4 regions of the Pseudoalteromonas sp. BZK2 genome follow, and region 3 is predicted to be linked to each of the others. Evidence: predicted binding sites of a transcription regulator. Region 3 holds the regulator's gene; each other region holds the start of a gene.

Region 1 (4,912 bases), on a different contig from region 3:
GCTGCTCTAAGCCTTGGTATACAAGTTTTGCAAAATCTGCATGCTCTGTATCTAGGCTTTTTACCACTTCAACTAAGTGCTCGTTATCTTCTTGGCCATTCCACACTTTGATATAACTACCATCTTTGTAGCCATGATCTTGGCGGAAGAAGTTCAAGGTATTTTTACCAACATAGCCACGGTATAAGTCATCGATATCCATACCAATTTGCGCCATACAACCTGCAAATGCGGCTGCATTAAAACTCTTTTCAGCGACTGCTGACCCAGCTAACACTTCGAGTGTTTGTTTAAAATCATCGGCTTGAACTGGTGCATTTAACTCAGCTTCAAGTTGTGCAGCTAACTGCTCATAGCTGGTTTCACCATCAATACGTAAAGATAAACCAAAATGGAAAATATCAACTAACTCTAAAATAACTTGTTCTGTATCTGGGGTTTGTTTTTTCCACCACTTCCAACCGTAGTGATCCAGCATTTCAGCACACTCAACCCAAATTGCACGATACCATTCAAAACCTTGGCTAAACCATTGCTCATGAACTTTAGTATTCATCGCATTTTGCATCTCGAGCATAACAACGAGTTTTTGTAAATTAGCAGACATTCTTTATCCCAACTTGCATTTTCAATTATGTATATACTACAGATAATTTTGTCATTGATGAAATAAAAACACATATGATCAGGTCTGCTTTGCAGTTGATAAAAATAACCGAGGAAGCCTATGTTTAAATCTCTACTCATTAGTGCACTATTTGTACTATCAAGCCAAGTTATTGCTGCGACTGCAACCAATATTGCCGAATCAGCAGAGCAAGTTAGCCCATTATTACCCGGCTTAGCAGTGCCAAATATTGAGTTAAAAGATCAATACGGTAAAACTGTCTCACTCGCTGAGCGTTTTAAAGAAAAAACGACTGTGCTCATTGTTTATCGTGGTGGCTGGTGCCCATATTGTTCAAAGCAATTGGCCAATGTCCAAAAAATTGAGAAAGAGCTAGCGGATTTAGGAGCACAGATAATTGCCGTTTCGCCAGATAGTCCTGAAAAGCTCGCTGAATCAAAAATTACTTCACCAAACTATCAATTATTGTCTGACGACAGCCTTTTGTTGGCACAAAAGTTAGGTTTAGCGTTTTACTTAGATGACAAAACAGCAAAGATTTACCGCAACAAACTTGGGGTTAACTTTGTCTCGTTAGAGGGCGAAGTGAAAGTAGCGTTACCCGTACCTGCAGTGTTTGTGATAGACACTAATGGGTTAGTTAATTTTCAATACGCCAACCCAAATTACAAAGTACGCTTAACAGAAGATTTATTACTTGCAGCTGTAAAATCAGTGAACGAGCAATAAATTAGCAACCGATAAGCAGAATATGCTTCTGCTTATCGGCCTTGTGTAAATTCTTGCCACGATTCAATTAAATCAACAAAGTCTTCAAAACCACAGCCACTGCACAGGCCTTCTTCTTCAAGCATTAAATCATCATCTTGGTAGGCAACTAAGTCTTCGTTGTCTTGATGTAACGCATGTGCTTCGAACAGCGCTTCGTCTTTACTTAAGATCAAATTAATTTCTTGACCTTGTAAGGTTAAAGGCTCATGACTGCTCTTAACCGCGGAGATCAATGCTAGTACCATCGCGATTTTTTCTTTACCGATTTCTTCGTTTAGCCAACGGCCAATAACTGCATGCTCAGAGGAGATTTTAATGCGTAAACCGCTAATAGGATCGCGGATAAATTGATATTCCATGGAGGGTACTCTTAATACGTTATCTGCTAATGATACCGTTTGCAGCTAAACGTGGCGAGTTTTGTAGTCTTAAATCAGCACGAGCGCCAACATGGCGCTCGTGTTTATGCTATTAAAATAGCTAGAGTCGCGATTTGAAGCGCGCAGCATCAATAATCGCCCATAGGTATACGATTGGCAGTAAAATAAAGCCAACTGCAACGTAAATTAGTGCCCCACTAATAACCCATGCTAAAAAGAATGCAATAGCCGCCATTAAACGGCCTTGTACCAATTGCCCTAAACCAGGAAAAAAGATATTACATATTGCTGCGATTACATTACCGCCAGAACCTTGCTCTGCCATACTAACCTCTGTAGTTTTTAATGATTATACTTTTAGTAAACACACTTTATGCCAACTTATTATGGCTTACAAATCAAAGTGTTAAAAAGTAGCGTTATTTTGATTTTAGTTTTTTTTGCTAAAAATCGGTCAAATTCACAATTTTAATACTTCAATTTTAATGACTTGCCAAAATAGCTGTTTATAAAAACAGTATTTTATTTAGCCTTGCATAAACACCTGTTATACTCCACCCATTATAGATTGAAAAGGCGTAACGATGGACGTTTCTGAATTACTCGATGGCTTAAATGATAAACAACGGGATGCAGTCGCAGCCCCATTGCAAAATATGCTAGTGCTTGCAGGTGCAGGTTCTGGTAAAACTCGAGTACTTGTTCATCGCATCGCGTGGCTCATGCAAGTTGAGCAAGCTTCTGCATACAGTATCTTTGCGGTAACCTTCACAAATAAAGCCGCGAAAGAAATGCGCACTCGTGTAGAAGAAACCTTAAAAGCACCGGTTGGTGGTATGTGGATTGGTACTTTCCACGGCTTATCTCATCGTATTCTGCGCGCCCATCACCGTGAAGCGAACTTGCCTGAAAGCTTTCAAATTTTAGATTCTGACGATCAACAACGTATGATCAAACGCTTACTTAAAGCGATGAACATCGATGATAAAAAGTGGCCTGCAAAACAATTTGGTTGGTATATCAGCGCGAAAAAAGATGAAGGTCTGCGCCCTAAAGACATTCAAGCCTACGATATTAATGAGCAAATGATGCTGAAAGTCTATGCTGCATATCAAGAGGCTTGTGACCGCGCAGGTTTAGTCGACTTTGCAGAAATACTGCTGCGCTGCTACGAAGTACTTAAGAACCACCCAACACTTTTACGTCACTATCAACAGCGTTTTGCCCATATGCTGGTAGACGAGTTCCAGGATACCAATACGATTCAGTACGCTTGGTTAAAATTACTCGCAGGTAACACCAACAGTATTATGATCGTAGGTGATGATGACCAAAGTATCTATGGCTGGCGTGGCGCAAAAATTGAGAATATCAAACGCTTTTTAACTGACTTCGAAGCCGAAACCATTCGCCTTGAACAAAATTACCGTTCAACGGCAACAATTTTGAAAGCATCAAACGCGCTGATCAAAAACAATGCTGAACGCATGGGCAAAAGCCTGTGGACAGACGGCAATGATGGTGAGCCGATTTCAGTTTACGCTGCGTTTAATGAATTAGACGAAGCGCGCTTTGTTAGCAGCAAACTACGTAGCTGGCTAAATGCAGGTAATGCATTACAAGACGCCGCGATTTTATACCGTAACAATGCGCAATCTCGTGTACTCGAAGAAGCAATGCTACAAGAAGGTTTAAAATACCGTATTTACGGCGGTATGCGCTTCTTCGAGCGCCAAGAGATCAAAGATGCACTTTCGTATTTACGTTTAGTTGGTAACCGTCAAGATGATGCGGCTTTCGAGCGCGTTATTAACACCCCTGCTCGCGGCATTGGTGATAAAACACTAAGCCACATTCGTGATTGCGCGCGCAATGAGTCATTGCCACTTTGGTATGCCGCTAAAGCTATTATCGAGCAGCAGCACTTATCTGGCCGTGCAGCAAGTGCCGTGACAAAATTCTTAGAACTTGTTGAGCATATCGAAGATAAAATCAGCGATCTCACCCTAGAAGAGCAAGCGAAATACACCATTCAAAGCTCGGGGTTAATGGCAATGTATCAAGCTGAAAAAGGTGAAAAAGGCCGTGCCCGCGTAGAAAACTTAGAAGAGCTTATTAGTGCTTGTGGTCAATACGAACTTCCTGAAGATGAAGAGTTCAGCTCACCACTGCAAGGCTTTTTGGCATATACCTCTCTAGAATCTGGCGAAGGTCAAGCTGATGAGCACGAAGACGCGGTGCAAATGATGACACTGCACTCAGCAAAAGGCCTAGAATTCCCGCTGGTATTTATGGTGGGTGTTGAAGAGGGCATGTTCCCATCACAACAAAGTAATGAAGAGTCTGGTCGTTTAGAAGAAGAACGTCGCTTATGTTATGTTGGCATGACTCGCGCGATGGAAAAACTATATATTAGCCACGCAGAAAGCCGCCGTTTATACGGACAAGAAAAATACCACAGCCCATCACGCTTTTTACGCGAAATGCCTGAAGACTGTATCGAAGAAATTCGTATTAAAACACAGGTTTCAAGGCCACCTGCGGCAGGTCGTTTTAGTCCATCAGTAACACATGCCGCATTTGAAGATAGCGGCTTTAACTTAGGACAGCGCGTATTACACGCTAAGTTCGGTGCAGGAACCGTACTCAATTACGAAGGCAGCGGCGCACAGTCACGTATTCAAGTGAACTTTGATGATCTAGGCAGTAAATGGCTTGTAACACAGTATGCAAGACTTCAAGCCTTATAATGAGTATATAACAGCGCTATGTAATGAGCTGGTGATTGCAAAGCATCGCCAGCTTGTCATTGTGCAAGGCAGCGAAACTTGGTGCTATCAGTTTGCAAACCAATTAGCGCTAAAAAATACCTATGTTTTCAGTAGCAGCTCATTATTAGCAAATAGTGAGTTCCCAAAACATGCTCACCAGATTCTTGGTCAAGAGTTTCAACACGCAATTTTTGATGGTTTTAGCGGTTTATATGCCGATAAACTAGCCGCGCTTGCCGGTACCGTAAAAGCTGGTGGTGTACTTATATTACTGCTGCCCGATGATAATAACTGGCAAGACCCAGCACTCACAAGTATTACCTCTTATGGCGAAGCAATTAAACACAGCTTTTTTAATCAGC
Region 2 (4,912 bases), on a different contig from region 3:
GGATCTTTCATGAATTGGTTAGCAGAATTAGCAACTAAAAGAACACCTTGGTTATTACTAGCGTTTATTTCACTCGCATTTGAAGTCACAGCATTGTTTTTTCAATACAACATGGGACTTGAGCCATGCATCATGTGTATTTATCAGCGCACCGCTGTTTTAGGCTTACTTGCAGCGGGTGTGATTGGTGCGATTAACCCAAAAAGTATGGTTGTTCGCTTAGTCGCATTTGCCACTTGGGGTATCTCAGCAATTTGGGGTTACTTTCTTGCTAAAGAACACATTGCAATGCAAAACAATACCGACCCGTTTGCATTTAGCTGTGCATTTGAACCTAACTTCCCAAGTTTTATGCCTTTGCATGAATGGATCCCTAGCTTCTTTGCTGCCACTGGTGATTGTGGCAATATCGATTGGCAGTTTGCTTCAATGAGCATGCCGGCATGGATGGAAGTGATTTTTGCAGCATTTTCAGTGGTATTTGTGGCTGTTTTAGTTAGCCGATTAGTGAGCAAAAAGTCGCTATAATGATTTATTTTTTTACTAGCCAAATCCCTACTTTAAAAAACTTTAAAGTAAGGCAACGCCAACAGATTATTGCTCTTGCTTTAGCTCATTTAAGCCCGAGCAAAAAGATCATTTTATCGGTATGTAAACTTGCCTTTTTAGCGCCATTATTTTTAGGTTTAGCTTACTTTGAAGGGTGGATGCTTATTCCTTGGTTGCTGTTAGCAGGTTTAAGTTACCCTCTTATCACAACACCTATCGAAAACATGTTCGCGTTAGCGCATTTAGACAAGGCTATCAATGAATTTAAACAGGGCGAATAACGCCCTGTATAGGTGATAACCTGCTATTTATAGTGTAATTTTCCCCTCAAGTTTAGCGAATAGCTTATCACCAATTCCTTTTACTTCTTTTAATTGTTCTAGCGACTTAAACGAGCCTTGCTTGGTGCGATGCTCGACAATCGCTTTCGCTTTTGATTCACCAATACCCGGTAATTGAGTTAGCTGCTCAATGCTGGCTTTGTTTATACTGAGCTTTTGCATTTTAACTTGTGTTGCTTTGGTTGGTGTTTCGGCTGATACCTGTGTAGCAGGTAGTAATGCAAGAGTAGCGGCAAGTAAAATACTTGATAGTAATTTCATAATTTCCTCCATGACGCCCTTGTTTGGACTGATAGTTAGCGATTACCCAACACTCACTCCATCGCTTGTGTTTAACTTTGGGTAACATTTTAAATAAAGCTAATACACAAAGTATTGTCAAATTTACTAAATAAAAATTTTCTCAAGTTACTTGCAAAGTAAGGCTCGAAGCATTACTGTATATAAAAACAGTAACCTTAGCAGCGATTTTACGCTGCAATGCCAGGCTTAAATGCAGGAGAAATCATGGCTGTTGTTGTTAAATATGTTGTAGAAAGAAACGGAGTCGAGCGCATGACGTTTACTACTAAGAAAGAAGCTGATGCGTATGACAAAATGCTCGACATTGCTGAGTCATTAGAACTTATGCTTGAAAAAGTTGATGTACCATTAAGCGAGCAACAAATTGAGTCACTGGCGCTTGAAATGGCAAAAGAAAAAGACCAATTTATGGCGGTACTTAAAGGTGCAAAAGACGCGCCAGCTAAACCTAAAAAAGCAAAGTCAGACGATAACGTTGCTGATATAAAAGAAAAAGCGGCAAGCTAAACGCAAATTTAGATCATAAAAAAGGGCAACATCCGTTGCCCTTTTTTGTGTTTAATCAAAAACTACAGTGACGATTCAACTTCATCAAATAAATCTGTAATTTCTTTTTTTGGCTCAGCCGTCATAAGGCTAACAACAACTATGGCTATTGTTGATAAAATAAAGCCAGGGACAATCTCATAAATGATTGCACTTAATGCTTGGCCATCAATAGTAATTGGCGCGTATATCCAAAACAGCACTGTTGCTGCACCAACAACCATGCCACTAATAGCCCCTTGTAAGTTCATGCGTTTCCAGTAAAGGCTCAGTAGCACCAGTGGACCAAATGCTGCACCGAAACCAGCCCATGCATTACTTACTAAGTCTAAAATAGAGCTATTACGGTCATAAGCTAGGTAAATAGCAAATAAGGCAACTAAGATAACACTAATACGACCAACTAAAACCAGCTCTTTTTGAGATGCACTACGGTTTAAGTAAATTTTGTAGAAATCCTCAGTTAGAGAGCTTGAACACACTAACAACTGTGATGAGATAGTACTCATAATTGCCGCTAAAATTGCTGCCAATAAGAAACCGGCAATTAAAGGATGGAAGATAAGCTCAGACAACACTAAGAAAATAGTTTCTTTATCATCAATAGGCATTTGGTTTTCAAGCATATAAGCAGCACCAAATAGACCAGTTAGCACAGCACCAATTGCTGATAGCGTCATCCACGACATACCCACACGACGCATGGTTGGCATATCTTTCACTGAACGTACAGACATAAAACGCACAATAATATGTGGCTGACCAAAATAACCAAGGCCCCATGCCATTGCTGAAATAATCGCTATAGTCGAACCACCTGCAAACCAATCCATCATATTAAGTGCATGAATTTCTGATTCTTTTGGTGAGCTTAATAATAAGTCATAGCGTGCATTGGCAAGTGTATCCATAACTGGCTGATCAAGCATGGTAAACGTCGCAATTGGCACAGCCAGCAGCGAGATAAACATGATACAACCTTGTACAAAGTCAGTCAGGCTCACGGCTAAGAAGCCACCAAACAAGGTATATAACACGACGACACCTGTTGTGATGTATAGACCCATTTCGTAGCTCATATTAAATGAGTTTTCGAACAACTTACCACCTGCAACAACACCTGATGAGGTATATAAAGTAAAGAAAACAATGATTACAATCGCAGAGATAACACGCAGAATATTCTTATTATCATCAAAGCGGTTTGCGAAGTAATCAGGAATGGTGATTGAGTCATTCGCCTTTTCTGTGTAAACACGCAAGCGAGGCGCGACTAAGAAGTAGTTAGCCCAAGCACCGAGTACTAGACCAATGGCAATCCAAACCTTACTTAAACCAAACAAGTACATTGCACCTGGTAGGCCCATTAGCAGCCAACCACTCATGTCAGATGCGCCAGCTGAAAGCGCAGCAACACTTGGTGATAAATTACGACCACCTAGCATATAGCCTGATACATCGTCGGTAGATTGCTTATAAGCATATAGCCCAATCCCCAACATGACGATGAAGTACAATGCTAACGAAATTATCATTCCTGTTTCCAAATTAGCCTCCAAAAGTTGTTTAATGTTGGCTTTTAATCCGAATAATGACTCGCAAGTTATTTAATTTAAAGACATTATTGGGGTAAAAACCTATATCACCCACGACTATATCATGCTTACCCCCCTTAACTCCAATCAAGCAGATAAATGACAAAGCTCAATTTTTCAACTTTTATCTAACATTTTTCTTATATTTAATCGCAAGTTATAGAATTTATCTGCAAATTATCCTAGTCTTTAATTCTTAATAAAATAATAACTTTTCCTCGCAAATGAACATTTAGCTAATGCTATTTCAGGCACAATGCAATATATTGCGAGAAGTAAATGAATTAACAGATGTGGACATGTTTGGACTATGTATTTTTACGCTGCACGCCAACCTATTTTAGACAGGGATAAAAAACTAATTGGCTACGAGCTTTTATTTCGAGATGGCGTAGACAACGTTTTTCCTGATATTGATGGCGATGAAGCAACGTCACGACTTATTGAAGGCAGCCAATTTAATTTTGGTTTAGAGGATTTAACGGATAACAAACCTGCTTATATCAACTTTACTCTAGAAACCTTGCAAAAGGGTTATCCACTTTTACTTGGTAAAGAGCAGGTGGTAGTAGAGATATTAGAAACAATCCAACCAGGTAAACGCCTACTGGCATTAGTTAAAGATCTAAAAGAAAAAGGCTATATACTTGCACTTGATGATTACATTCACCAACCTGTATGGCGACACTTTTATCCTTACATCGATATTATTAAGATTGACTTTCTAACTTGTGATGTAGACTCAATAAAAGCGATCATCGAGGCTATTAAGCCGTATCCACACATAAAGTTGCTTGCTGAGAAAGTTGAAACATACGAAAAGTATCAGCTTGCCCTAGAAATGGGCTTTAGCTACTTCCAAGGGTTTTTCTTTTCAAAACCTGAGATGGTACAAAGCAAAACTTTGCCGCCATCAGAGATGGCTCTTGCCGAGCTTCTATATGAAACATCGAGTATTGATCTAAACCTCAGAAAAATCACTGAGGTGTTTGAACGTGACGTTAACTTATCTTATAAGTTGCTACGCTACTCAAACTCAGCGGCCTTTAAACGTCGCGCTGAAATCAGCACAATTAAACAAGCGCTTATTGTATTAGGAAGTGAAGAAATTAAACGTTTCTTATCACTTTTATTTGCAGCGCAAGTCGCAGCAGATAAGCCAGCCGAACTAATTCGCCTTTCATTGACCCGTGCTCGGTTTGCTGAATTATTGGCAATCAGCCACGGCAAAATGCGAGATACTGGTATGGCATTTTTAACGGGTATGATGTCGTTAATGGATGCAATCCTCGACGAAGATATGCCAAGTGTAATGAACAAGTTACCGCTGACTATTGAAATTAAAGATGCGCTACTCAAAGATGAAGGCTTATTAGCAACGTATTTAAAGCTGGTAAAATTTTATGAGCAAGCAAATTGGGAAAAAGCGAAAGAAATCCAACAACAACTTGGACTTAAACCTGAAGAAGTACCGGACGCTTACCATGATGCATTAAGTTGGTCTAATGACCAGATGAGTGTGTTTGGGGACTGATGAATACCCATCCCTTAACGATATAAAAATGCCAGCAATTGCTG
Region 3 (4,912 bases):
CCTATGATGTAAAAGGCGCAGCTTGAGCTGCGCCTTTTTGTTAGTTAACTTCGCACTCTAGATTAGGAAGTGAAATACGGAGCTCTTTTTGTACTTTAGAAGCCCATAAAAATTTCACTATTAGAGTAACTTACGATTGCTCATTTCAGCTATTTCAAGCTTTTGCCACGATTCAAATAGCTTGCGTTGTTTGTCTGATATTTTTAAGCCATAGGTTTTTTGCATATAAAAATAGGTATCGGCTATTTGCTTTCTTGCATAAATGGGTGGCTCAAATACGCGCTGCTTAAAGTCGATTTTTACAGGGCATGCTCCGTAACTTGCACTTGATGTTGACACCATGCCGTAGCGAAAGTTTGAACGGTCAGCATTGATCTCGCCTATAGCAGGGGCAAGGTTATTAATGTCGGCTTCCATTTGACGGAATTTCGCACTGACCTTTTTACAGTTTTTACGACCGCCATCTTGCCAGCATTGTAATTGATGACCAAACTCCCAGGCAGGCACAATATGCTCCCACTCTATTCTTTTTGCGCGAGCATTCTCTTTACCTGAGCGGGTGACAGGGTTTCTAGGAATATAACCACACGCATCAGGGTCTGGCACAAGTTTTTTACCTTGGCGCTTGATATCGCAACCACAATATAAGCTTTTACTATTGCTTGGTAGATTCTTAATTAAATGCTTTTTGGCACTGTAAAAGCTCGAAAACTCTTTAGCGGATATAGGAAAAGTGAAAATAAAACAAAGGGCTAAGTATAGGAATAAACGCATATCCATCACATCAGTGAACTACAGGAGCCGCCATTTTAGAGCGACTATTCTAAAAAGGAAAAGTTTTTCAACTCAGCTATAGTTGTTAGGCCGTTTTTATTAAAGGAATTACAACCATGTTATTAGGTGCTTTTTCTGTAAGTCTAAATGTAAAAGATATTCGTGCTTCAAAGCAGTTTTATGAAAAGCTAGGTTTCAAAGAGTTTGCTGGGGAGATAGAACAGCATTGGCTAATAATGAAAAACGGTGAACATTTGATAGGTTTGTTTCAAGGTATGTTTGATAAAACCATGCTGACCTTTAATCCTGGGTGGGATCAAAATGCTGAAGCTTTGGATGAATTTGCAACCTTTGAGCAATTAGCTGCACAATTTCAGCAACAAGGATTAGAAATACAAAAGGCCGGTGACGCGAGTTTTATTATCACCGACCCAGATGGCAATCCTATTTTGATTGACCAACACGTGTAGCTGGCTTTTTACGTTTAATTCGAACGTTTTGTAGTAACAAGAGAACTCCTGTAATACAAAATAGTACGCTGGTGGCTGAGAAGCTGATGAGTAGTGGATTGTTAAAGTTCTCACGCTCATCATAATCCATAATGTGTAGCATCCAGAAAAAGTCGAAAATGCGCCACAGGGTGCTGCGCACAGTTATAACTTTACCGGTTTGGCTATCTAAATATAAGGTTGTTGTTAACCAATCATCGAAGCTAATTTGCCAAACATTGGCTTTGTGACCGACTTCTCTAGGCCCTTTTGTTAATAACTGCGCTTGCGTTATTTTTGCGTCAATAAGCAGGTGAGCTTGCGCATTCTCAATGATTTGCGCTTTACTCGGTGCAGGCATTTTAGCACCTGTTCTGCCATCAAAAATAAACGTACCGCTAGAGGATGTAACTTCTATAATCGGGGTATTTAAAAAATGGCTATATTTAATCCCTTCGATTTGCTCAAATTGCGCTGTGATTTTATCAATTGAAGCAGGGTAGTCCGACAATAAAAATGGGCTACTTAAACTGCGATTAGCCAGATGCTTACCATGTACTTTTTCAAGTGGTAATGAGCTCATCACAAGCCCACCTAAAAGCCAAAAAAAGATCTGCAAAGCAAGTAAGTAGCCAAGCCATTTATGCCCTTTACGAGCATACTTAAACAGACGTTTATTCATTATTACCCCGTTATTATTGTTATGTGGGCGCTATTTTAGGTTGTTTAGCTAGATTGCCAATGCGGCATAATGTCGCATTAACTGTATTCTAGATTTGGTATATATACAAAACTGAGTTAAAGTTTCAGTCGATATAAATAGAGGGTAAAAACGAGAGTATGTCGGAAATTCAATTTTTAAATGTAGATCTGGAGCTTGAATCAAAGCACGATATTAGTGCGCTTGTTGCTGATTTGAAGAAAAATGCCATGGTTTTACATTATGACCAAGATGAATACCGCCAACTAGCACGTATTGAAGCAACCGCAGATATCAGCTCTCCAGATAAAGCCATTAACCAGCTTTGCGAGCTTATTGAGTCTTGCTCGCGCAATGCATTAAAACAGTGGTTATCGTGCTCAAAGCGTACATTTGATATAGGCTTTGAATCAGGTAATTCGCCTAAATGCTTTAACCAACCCCTGCATGCCGATACCTTATTACGTATCTCTGCAATTGGCGCAGGGATTGAAATTACTATTTATCCTGTCGAAAAATAGCCAGAATTTATCGCTCTACAACAGCTGCGGTCATTCTTGATACGCAGCAAAGCTCTCCTGCGGCATTGGTAATTTTAATATCCCAAACAGAAGTTCGCTTACCTAAATGCAGCGGTCTCGCAGTTGCTGTTAACGTTCCTTTGCGTGACGCTTTCATGTGGTTGGCATTAATTTCTTGGCCAACAGCATAAAACTTATTGAAATCAACCACGAAATTGGCTGCATAGCTTGCCACTGTTTCTGCTAATACAACGTTTGCTCCGCCATGGACCATGCCCATAGGATTATGATGCTCAGGAATAGCAGGCATGGTTGCCATTAAATAATCATCGCCAATTTCAGTTACCTCAATGCCCATAGTTTTCATTAAAGTGCCTTGACCAGTGACCCCTTGTTCCAGCTCTTTGCAAAGCTCTAACGTGATTGGTTGGTGCCAAATACTCATTGTGTTTCCTTAGCCTGCTAATTAAAGCTAATACCTTATGGCATCTTTCGGTGTGGTTCAATGTTAGTTTTGTAGCAATATGATGGGGTTAATTTAAATTTGCGATTTTCAAATAACTGTATATACTCACAGTTAAATGTACTGTATGGAAAACCAGTTGTATGCGCCCATTAACTAAACGCCAATCGCAAATTTTAGAACTAATTAAAGTCTTTATTAAAGATACAGGCATGCCACCTACGCGTGCTGAAATAGCTCAAACATTGGGTTTTAAAAGTGCCAACGCTGCTGAAGAACACTTAAAAGCACTGGCAAAAAAAGGCATGATCAAAATGAAGCCTGGGGCGAGTCGCGGTATTCAGTTAATTGAAGAAGATGAGCCAGAGCAACTAGGCTTACCTTTAATTGGCCGTGTTGCAGCTGGTGAACCTATTTTGGCGCAAGAGCATGTTGAAAGTCACTGCCAAGTTGATCCTTCATTATTTAAACCTGCTGCCGATTTCTTACTGCGTGTAAATGGTATGAGTATGAAAGACATTGGTATTATGGATGGCGATTTGCTTGCAGTACACAGAACACAAGTTGCTGAAAACGGGCAAGTAGTTGTAGCTCGAGTCGATGAAGATGTAACAGTTAAGCGTCTAGAAAAAGCGGGTCGCAAAGTACTTTTACACGCTGAGAACGAAGAGTTTTCGCCTATTGAGGTTGACCTTGAGCATGAGTCGTTCAACATCGAGGGGTTAGCGGTAGGTGTTATTCGTAACGCTGACTGGATGTAAGCGTTCCCAATTTGGTGCATCAAATTGACTCAATTTGGTGCGCCACTGAAATTTTACTACTTAATTAGGATTTGTGAATCCTTACTCTTCATTTAAAGCCTTATATAGCGCAGTTTTCCTCTCTTTTTACATTTCGTTCTTACTCCTAAACATTAAATAAAGCGCTGATTATAGTTGTTATTTCTGCACCAAAATAAACATTTATTATCATTAAAACTTGCTTATTGGTCATTTTTTAACTAATTGGTTAATACACTGTATTAACACCTAATTAATAAAAAGACACAAAAATGTGCGAGGTGTTAGTCATGGGGTCGGTATCATAAGTGGGTCAAAATGATACGTAGTCGCTCTGAACAATAAGAAAAACGAATTGGCACCTTGTTGTATCGCCTTTTCGCTTTGCGTCTTGCAATAGCATCTAAAGGAGCCGTCACATGGGTAAACTGCGTTACGCCTTGTGGCTTATATTGTTTGCACTTCCTGAGCTTGCATTGGCAAATAGCCAATACAATATGCGTAAAGGGGTGACCGATATAAGTAATAATGTTTATGAGTTACACATGACGATATTTATTATCTGCTGTGTAATCGGCATCATCGTATTTGCGGTGATGTTTTGGGCTTTAATACACCACCGTAAATCCAAAGGGGCCAAGCCTGCCCAATTTCATGAAAGTACAAAAGTTGAAATACTTTGGACTGCCATTCCATTTGTCATCTTAATCGCCATGGCTGTGCCTGCCACAAAAACCTTAATTGCCATGGAAGATGCCTCTAAAGCCGATATCACCATTAAAGTGACCGGCTCACAGTGGAAGTGGCATTACGAGTACATGGGCGAAGACATTGCTTATTACTCGATTCTATCTACTCCTAAAGACCAAATAGACAACCAAGCAGAGAAAACTGAGCATTATTTGCTTGAAGTAGATAAACCGCTAGTACTTCCTATCAATAAGAAAGTTCGCTTTTTAATGACCTCAGACGATGTAATTCATTCATGGTGGGTGCCTGATTTTGCGGTTAAAAAGGATGCAAATCCTGGGTTTATTAATGAAGCGTGGACACGTATTAACGAACCCGGAGTATACCGTGGTCAATGTGCTGAGTTATGCGGTAAAGATCATGGCTTTATGCCTGTTGTGGTGAAAGCCTTACCTGAAGATGAATTTGCTAATTGGCTTGCAGATGCCAAGCAAGAA
Region 4 (4,912 bases), on a different contig from region 3:
TTTCTGGCGTTAGCCCAAAGTGTAAATAAGCGATGTCTGAAACCAGGCGTCCGCGCGGTGTGCGTTGTATAAAGCCTTGTTGAATTAAAAACGGCTCTATCACATCTTCAATGGTTTCTTTTTCTTCACCAATTGCAGCCGCTAGGTTATCAAGGCCAACGGGGCCGCCCATAAATTTTTCGATAATAGCTAGCAAGTATTTTCTATCCATGTAGTCAAAACCGCTTTTATCGACATCAATCATATCGAGGGCTTGCTCGGCAACTGTAGCATTCACTTTACCGTCTGATTTCACTTGGGTGTAATCACGAACGCGGCGTAATAAACGATTAGCTATGCGAGGTGTACCACGTGAGCGCTTGGCGATTTCTGTAGCGCCTTCATCACACATGGTTAAGTCTAAAAAGCTTGCTGAACGGGCAACAATTTTTGAGAGGTCTTCAACTGAATAAAACTCTAATCGCTGTACGATGCCAAAACGGTCTCTAAGTGGTGAGGTGAGTGAGCCAGCACGAGTTGTTGCGCCAATTAAAGTAAATGGCGGTAAATCAAGCTTGATTGAACGTGCTGCAGGGCCTTCACCTATCATGATATCCAGCTGATAATCTTCCATTGCTGGATACAAAATCTCTTCGACTTGCGGGCTCAAACGGTGAATTTCGTCAATAAACAGTACGTCACCTTCTTCAAGGTTCGTTAAAAGTGCGGCTAAATCCCCTGCTTTTTCAAGCACTGGCCCCGACGTTGTTTTAATATTAACGTTAAGCTCGTTGGCAACAATGTTTGCAAGTGTGGTTTTACCAAGACCCGGTGGACCAAATATTAATAAGTGATCCAGCGCTTCGCCACGATGGCGAGCAGCCTCAATAAAAATTTCCATTTGCTGCTTAACATGCGGCTGGCCGGTGTAATCGGTTAACAGTTTTGGTCGTATGGCACGATCAACACTGTCTTCGTTACTTTGTTCACTCGCATCTATTAAGCGATCTGCTTCAATCATGGTTTACTCACAACATTGATTTTAGAGCTTCTTTAATTAGAACCTCGGTCGTCATATCTGGTTTGTTCACTGTTTTAACCGCTTTTTGTGCTTGCGGTAGCTTATAGCCTAATGCCACAAGTGCTGATACAGCATCATCAGCAGCATTATTTGCTACTAGGGTATCATCACTTGATGGCTCAATGACGGCATTATCGCTAAATGGTGTAAATAAGTCATTACCCCAATTTTTAAGCCTGTCTTTCATTTCGAGCACTAAACGCTCAGCCGTTTTTTTACCAACGCCCGGTAGTTTAACCAGTGTGGTCGCATCTTTATTATTAACACAACTTACAAATTGCTGCGCCGACATACCCGATAAAATAGCTAGACCAAGCTTTGGCCCTACACCATTAGCTTTTAAAAGCTCTCTAAATAAAGCGCGTTCGGTTTTGTTGTTAAAGCCAAATAATAGCTGGGCATCTTCACGTACCACAAAATGGGTATAAATAATCGCTTGCTCACCCACTGCCGGTAAATCATAAAAGCAAGTCATGGGCATTTGCACTTCGTAGCCTACACCACTTACTTCGATAAGAATTTCTGGTGGCTGCTTTTCAACAAGTAAGCCATTTAATCGACCAATCATATTACTTCCTTAATCGTCCTCTTACGGTTTTGCTCGCACTGCCCGCAAGTTTTATTAAATTTTGTTCTGAGTGTGCATGACAAATAGCAATTGCTAAAGCATCTGCGGCATCGGCTTGAGGGGTACCTGGCAGCTTTAAAATGTTTTTAACCATATGCTGTACTTGAGACTTATCGGCTCCGCCATTGCCTACAACGGCCTGCTTAATTTGCCTAGCTGAATATTCATAAACTGGCAGCTCTGCCATTGAAGCACCAACGATAGCAGCGCCGCGTGCTTGACCGAGCTTAAGCGCTGAGTCTGGGTTGTGTGCCATAAACACTTTTTCGATAGCAAAACTGTCTGGGGAGAATTGCTCTACCAATTGACTGATCCCTTGGTAAATCATTTTTAAGCGTATCGGAAAATCGTGATCGGCCAATTTAATGCAGCCACTGCCTAAATAAGTGAACTTAGCACCTTGGTGAGCAATCACGCCGTACCCTGTTAATCGTGAACCAGGATCAATCCCTAAAATAATCGCCAACTAACTGACTCGTCTATTATCATTATTATCTGCGGTTAATAATGCCAGAGCACTGTATAAATTACCAGTAACCAATTGCAATTCATAAAAAATGCCCGCAATTGCGAGCATTTTATAGTCAACCTTTAATTAAGACATTTACGCGAGCGAGCGTAATAAGCCTTGGGTATTTTTTCGCATTGTGCGGGCTATCATCAAATAACCTAAACATGCCACAAATAAGCCTCCGACTGCTGGGCCAATAACCCAAATATGAGGGTGGAACTTACCTGCTAAATCGAACATTTGTTTTTGCACTATTAACAGAGCGATGTCACTGACAATGGCAGCGACTAAACCTGCAGTAACGCCTAATAGTAAAAATTCATATAAGGTGGCATTTTTAATTAAGCGCCCTTTCGCACCTAAAGTTCGCAAAATAACAATCTCTTGCATTCGCTCACCCAAACTTGCTTGTACTTGTGAAATAAGTACTAAAGCGCCACAGGCAACCACAATCGCTAGTACAAAGCCAATCGCTAACGATACTTGCTCTATGGTTGAGCGAATTTGTTTAATGAAGCTTTCAACATCTATCACGTTAACCGTTGGGTATTGACGCATTAGCTCATTAAACTCACGTTTTTTCTCTGCTTTTACATTCACTGATGAAATATATGTAGCCGGGAAACTCGCTAGCACATCTGGGCTTAAAATAATAAAGAAGTTAGGTTTAAGCGTGGTCCAATTAACCTTACGTACACTGGTAATTTTTGCGTCAAACGACTGCGCGCCAATTAAGAAAGTAAGCGTATCGCCTATTTTTACATCAAGGCGCTCAAGCATCGACTCTTCGACCGATGCCTCAGCTACTGAGTCTTCACTAAACCATGCACCGTCGATAAGCTCGTTTTGATTAGGCAAGTCTTTACGCCAAGTTAGGTTTAACTCACGGCCAATACCAGAGCGGGCTTCTTCATCTTTCTTTTCGTTGTCTTCTTGTGATACTTCGCGGGCAACCAACTCACCATTGACGGCGTTTACACGGCCACGAACAACAGGATAGAAATCAGACGTTGGCATATCGTTTTGCGCTAAGAAGCTAGTTATAGGCTCTAACTCTTGCTCAGTAATGTTCACTAAAAATGAATTAGGGGCATTTTCAGGAAGCTGAGACTGCCAATCCGAGATCATGTCGTTCTTAAGTACAATTAAAAACAGTAATAACTTGATAGCCAAAGCAAAGCTAATTAATTGTACTGCATTCACATTGGCACGCTTTTGAATTGACGCAATCGCCAATGACCAACTATTGCCCGGACTCAAGCCAAGTTTGCGGCCACCACCAAAAATAACCTTTGATAAGCCAAATAACACCGCAATTAAAAATGCCGTAGAAAGGAACAAAATTGCACTAATTTTGATGTTGTTACTAAATAACCACATCAGTAAAAACACAGTAAGCGCCGACATAGTAAGGTGCACTTTACTTACTAATAAACGGTCGCCTAAGTTACGGCGAAGCACACGCAGCGGCGGAATATCAAATAAATCGAGTAGCGGTTTAATTGAAAACATAACCGCACAAATCACGCCCGTGCTAATTGCGATGATCCAAGGTTTTGCCGATGCACTTGGCAGTGCTGAACCCATGGTTTGTGCTAAATAATCAGTGGCAATCGCTTGTAAACCATAACCAATCAGTAAACCGACTATCACCGACATTGAACATACAAGGCTCAAATGTAATAAATAGATTTTACGGATCATAGCGCGGCTACCGCCAAGCGTTTTCATCATAGCAACTGGGTCGTACTGACGCTCACAATAACGTTTTGCCGATACCGCAATAGCAACAGCTGCTAAAATAATGCCAAGTAAACCAGCTAGCAATAAATAGCTTTCGGCACGATTTAAACTATTAGAAATAGGTGACTGGCGGTCTTTAACGCCATACCAACGCTGGTTTTCTTTCATTTGTGGTTTTAACCACGCATAAAAGGTATCTAAGTTGTCTTTGTCGCCAGCATAAAGTTGGCGGTAAAACACTCGGCTGCCGGGCTGAATTACCTCAGTCACAGCAATGTCTGCTTCATTGATTAAGATTCGCTGGCTGCTCGAGAACACATTAAAGGGTGCATCAGGCTCTTCGGCTACAACATGACTAGCCGTAAACGTAGCAGCACCAAGTTCTACTTTATCGCCCACTTTAATGTTTAGCGCATAAAACACAGATTCACTTAACCACACTTCACCACGACTTGGGATATCAGAAGTTACTTGTGGTTGACCAGTCAGGCTAGTTTTTACTTTTAACTCGCCTTTTAACGGATAGGTGTTTGATACCGCTTTTACCGAGCCAAGTTGCATTTCGTCACCGGCAAATAACATGGTATCGAAGTAAGTTATTTTAGCGGTGCGTAAGTTTTCTTGGTTGGCTTTATCTAAAAACTCAGCAGGTAAAGCATGGTTACTTGCTAAAACGCGGTCAGCGGCAATAAAGGCGCTGCTTTTTTCTTCAATACTTTGACCAATGCGGTCGGTAACCATAGACAGTGTTAAAACAGTGAGAACAGCTAAGGCTATTGCTGCACTGATCACTGTTAATTCGCCACGCTTAAACTCACGTGAAAACAGTTTTAGTGCTAATTTAGCCCACATTCGCTTGCACTCCTTCGTTTTCTTTAACAGTTACTAGCTGCCCTGCTTCAATATGTAAAATTTGCTGGCACTTTTGTGCAAGCTGCTCATCATGGGTTACTAAAATAAGTGTCGTGCC

Evidence for each region. Region 3 encodes LexA, which represses DNA repair genes until DNA is damaged. Its sites were predicted from a motif close to TACTGTATNNNNATACAGTA; they were not measured.
Region 1: uvrD (DNA helicase II) is a predicted target of LexA. The motif match lies at 2,280-2,299, and genes of this name have one in related genera.
Region 2: BIZ38_RS09970 (YebG family protein) is a predicted target of LexA. The motif match lies at 1,326-1,345, and genes of this name have one in related genera.
Region 4: ruvC (crossover junction endodeoxyribonuclease RuvC) is a predicted target of LexA. The motif match lies at 2,205-2,224, and genes of this name have one in related genera.

The regions. Positions count from the first base shown of each region.
Region 1 covers NZ_JACSOG010000054.1:13,077-17,988, forward strand. Annotated here, with positions in the region: gene BIZ38_RS20505 (dUTP diphosphatase) at 1-607, opposite strand, end outside; gene BIZ38_RS20510 (peroxiredoxin-like family protein) at 728-1,357, shown strand; gene BIZ38_RS20515 (YacL family protein) at 1,390-1,758, opposite strand; gene BIZ38_RS20520 (hypothetical protein) at 1,880-2,104, opposite strand; gene uvrD (DNA helicase II) at 2,364-4,529, shown strand; gene BIZ38_RS20530 (GNAT family N-acetyltransferase) at 4,507-4,912, shown strand, end outside.
Region 2 covers NZ_JACSOG010000013.1:81,658-86,569, reverse strand. Annotated here, with positions in the region: gene dsbB (disulfide bond formation protein DsbB) at 10-528, shown strand; gene BIZ38_RS09980 (DUF6170 family protein) at 528-830, shown strand; gene BIZ38_RS09975 (ComEA family DNA-binding protein) at 858-1,151, opposite strand; gene BIZ38_RS09970 (YebG family protein) at 1,398-1,700, shown strand; gene putP (sodium/proline symporter PutP) at 1,763-3,274, opposite strand; gene BIZ38_RS09960 (EAL and HDOD domain-containing protein) at 3,645-4,868, shown strand.
Region 3 covers NZ_JACSOG010000012.1:53,221-58,132, forward strand. Annotated here, with positions in the region: gene hmpA (NO-inducible flavohemoprotein) at 1-7, shown strand, start outside; gene BIZ38_RS09070 (endonuclease) at 121-774, opposite strand; gene BIZ38_RS09075 (VOC family protein) at 891-1,244, shown strand; gene BIZ38_RS09080 (hypothetical protein) at 1,219-1,944, opposite strand; gene BIZ38_RS09085 (hypothetical protein) at 2,103-2,483, shown strand; gene BIZ38_RS09090 (PaaI family thioesterase) at 2,491-2,928, opposite strand; gene lexA (transcriptional repressor LexA) at 3,090-3,707, shown strand; gene coxB (cytochrome c oxidase subunit II) at 4,145-4,912, shown strand, end outside.
Region 4 covers NZ_JACSOG010000067.1:2,719-7,630, reverse strand. Annotated here, with positions in the region: gene ruvB (Holliday junction branch migration DNA helicase RuvB) at 1-1,000, opposite strand, end outside; gene ruvA (Holliday junction branch migration protein RuvA) at 1,008-1,628, opposite strand; gene ruvC (crossover junction endodeoxyribonuclease RuvC) at 1,630-2,154, opposite strand; gene BIZ38_RS21385 (ABC transporter permease) at 2,293-4,794, opposite strand; gene BIZ38_RS21380 (ABC transporter ATP-binding protein) at 4,784-4,912, opposite strand, start outside.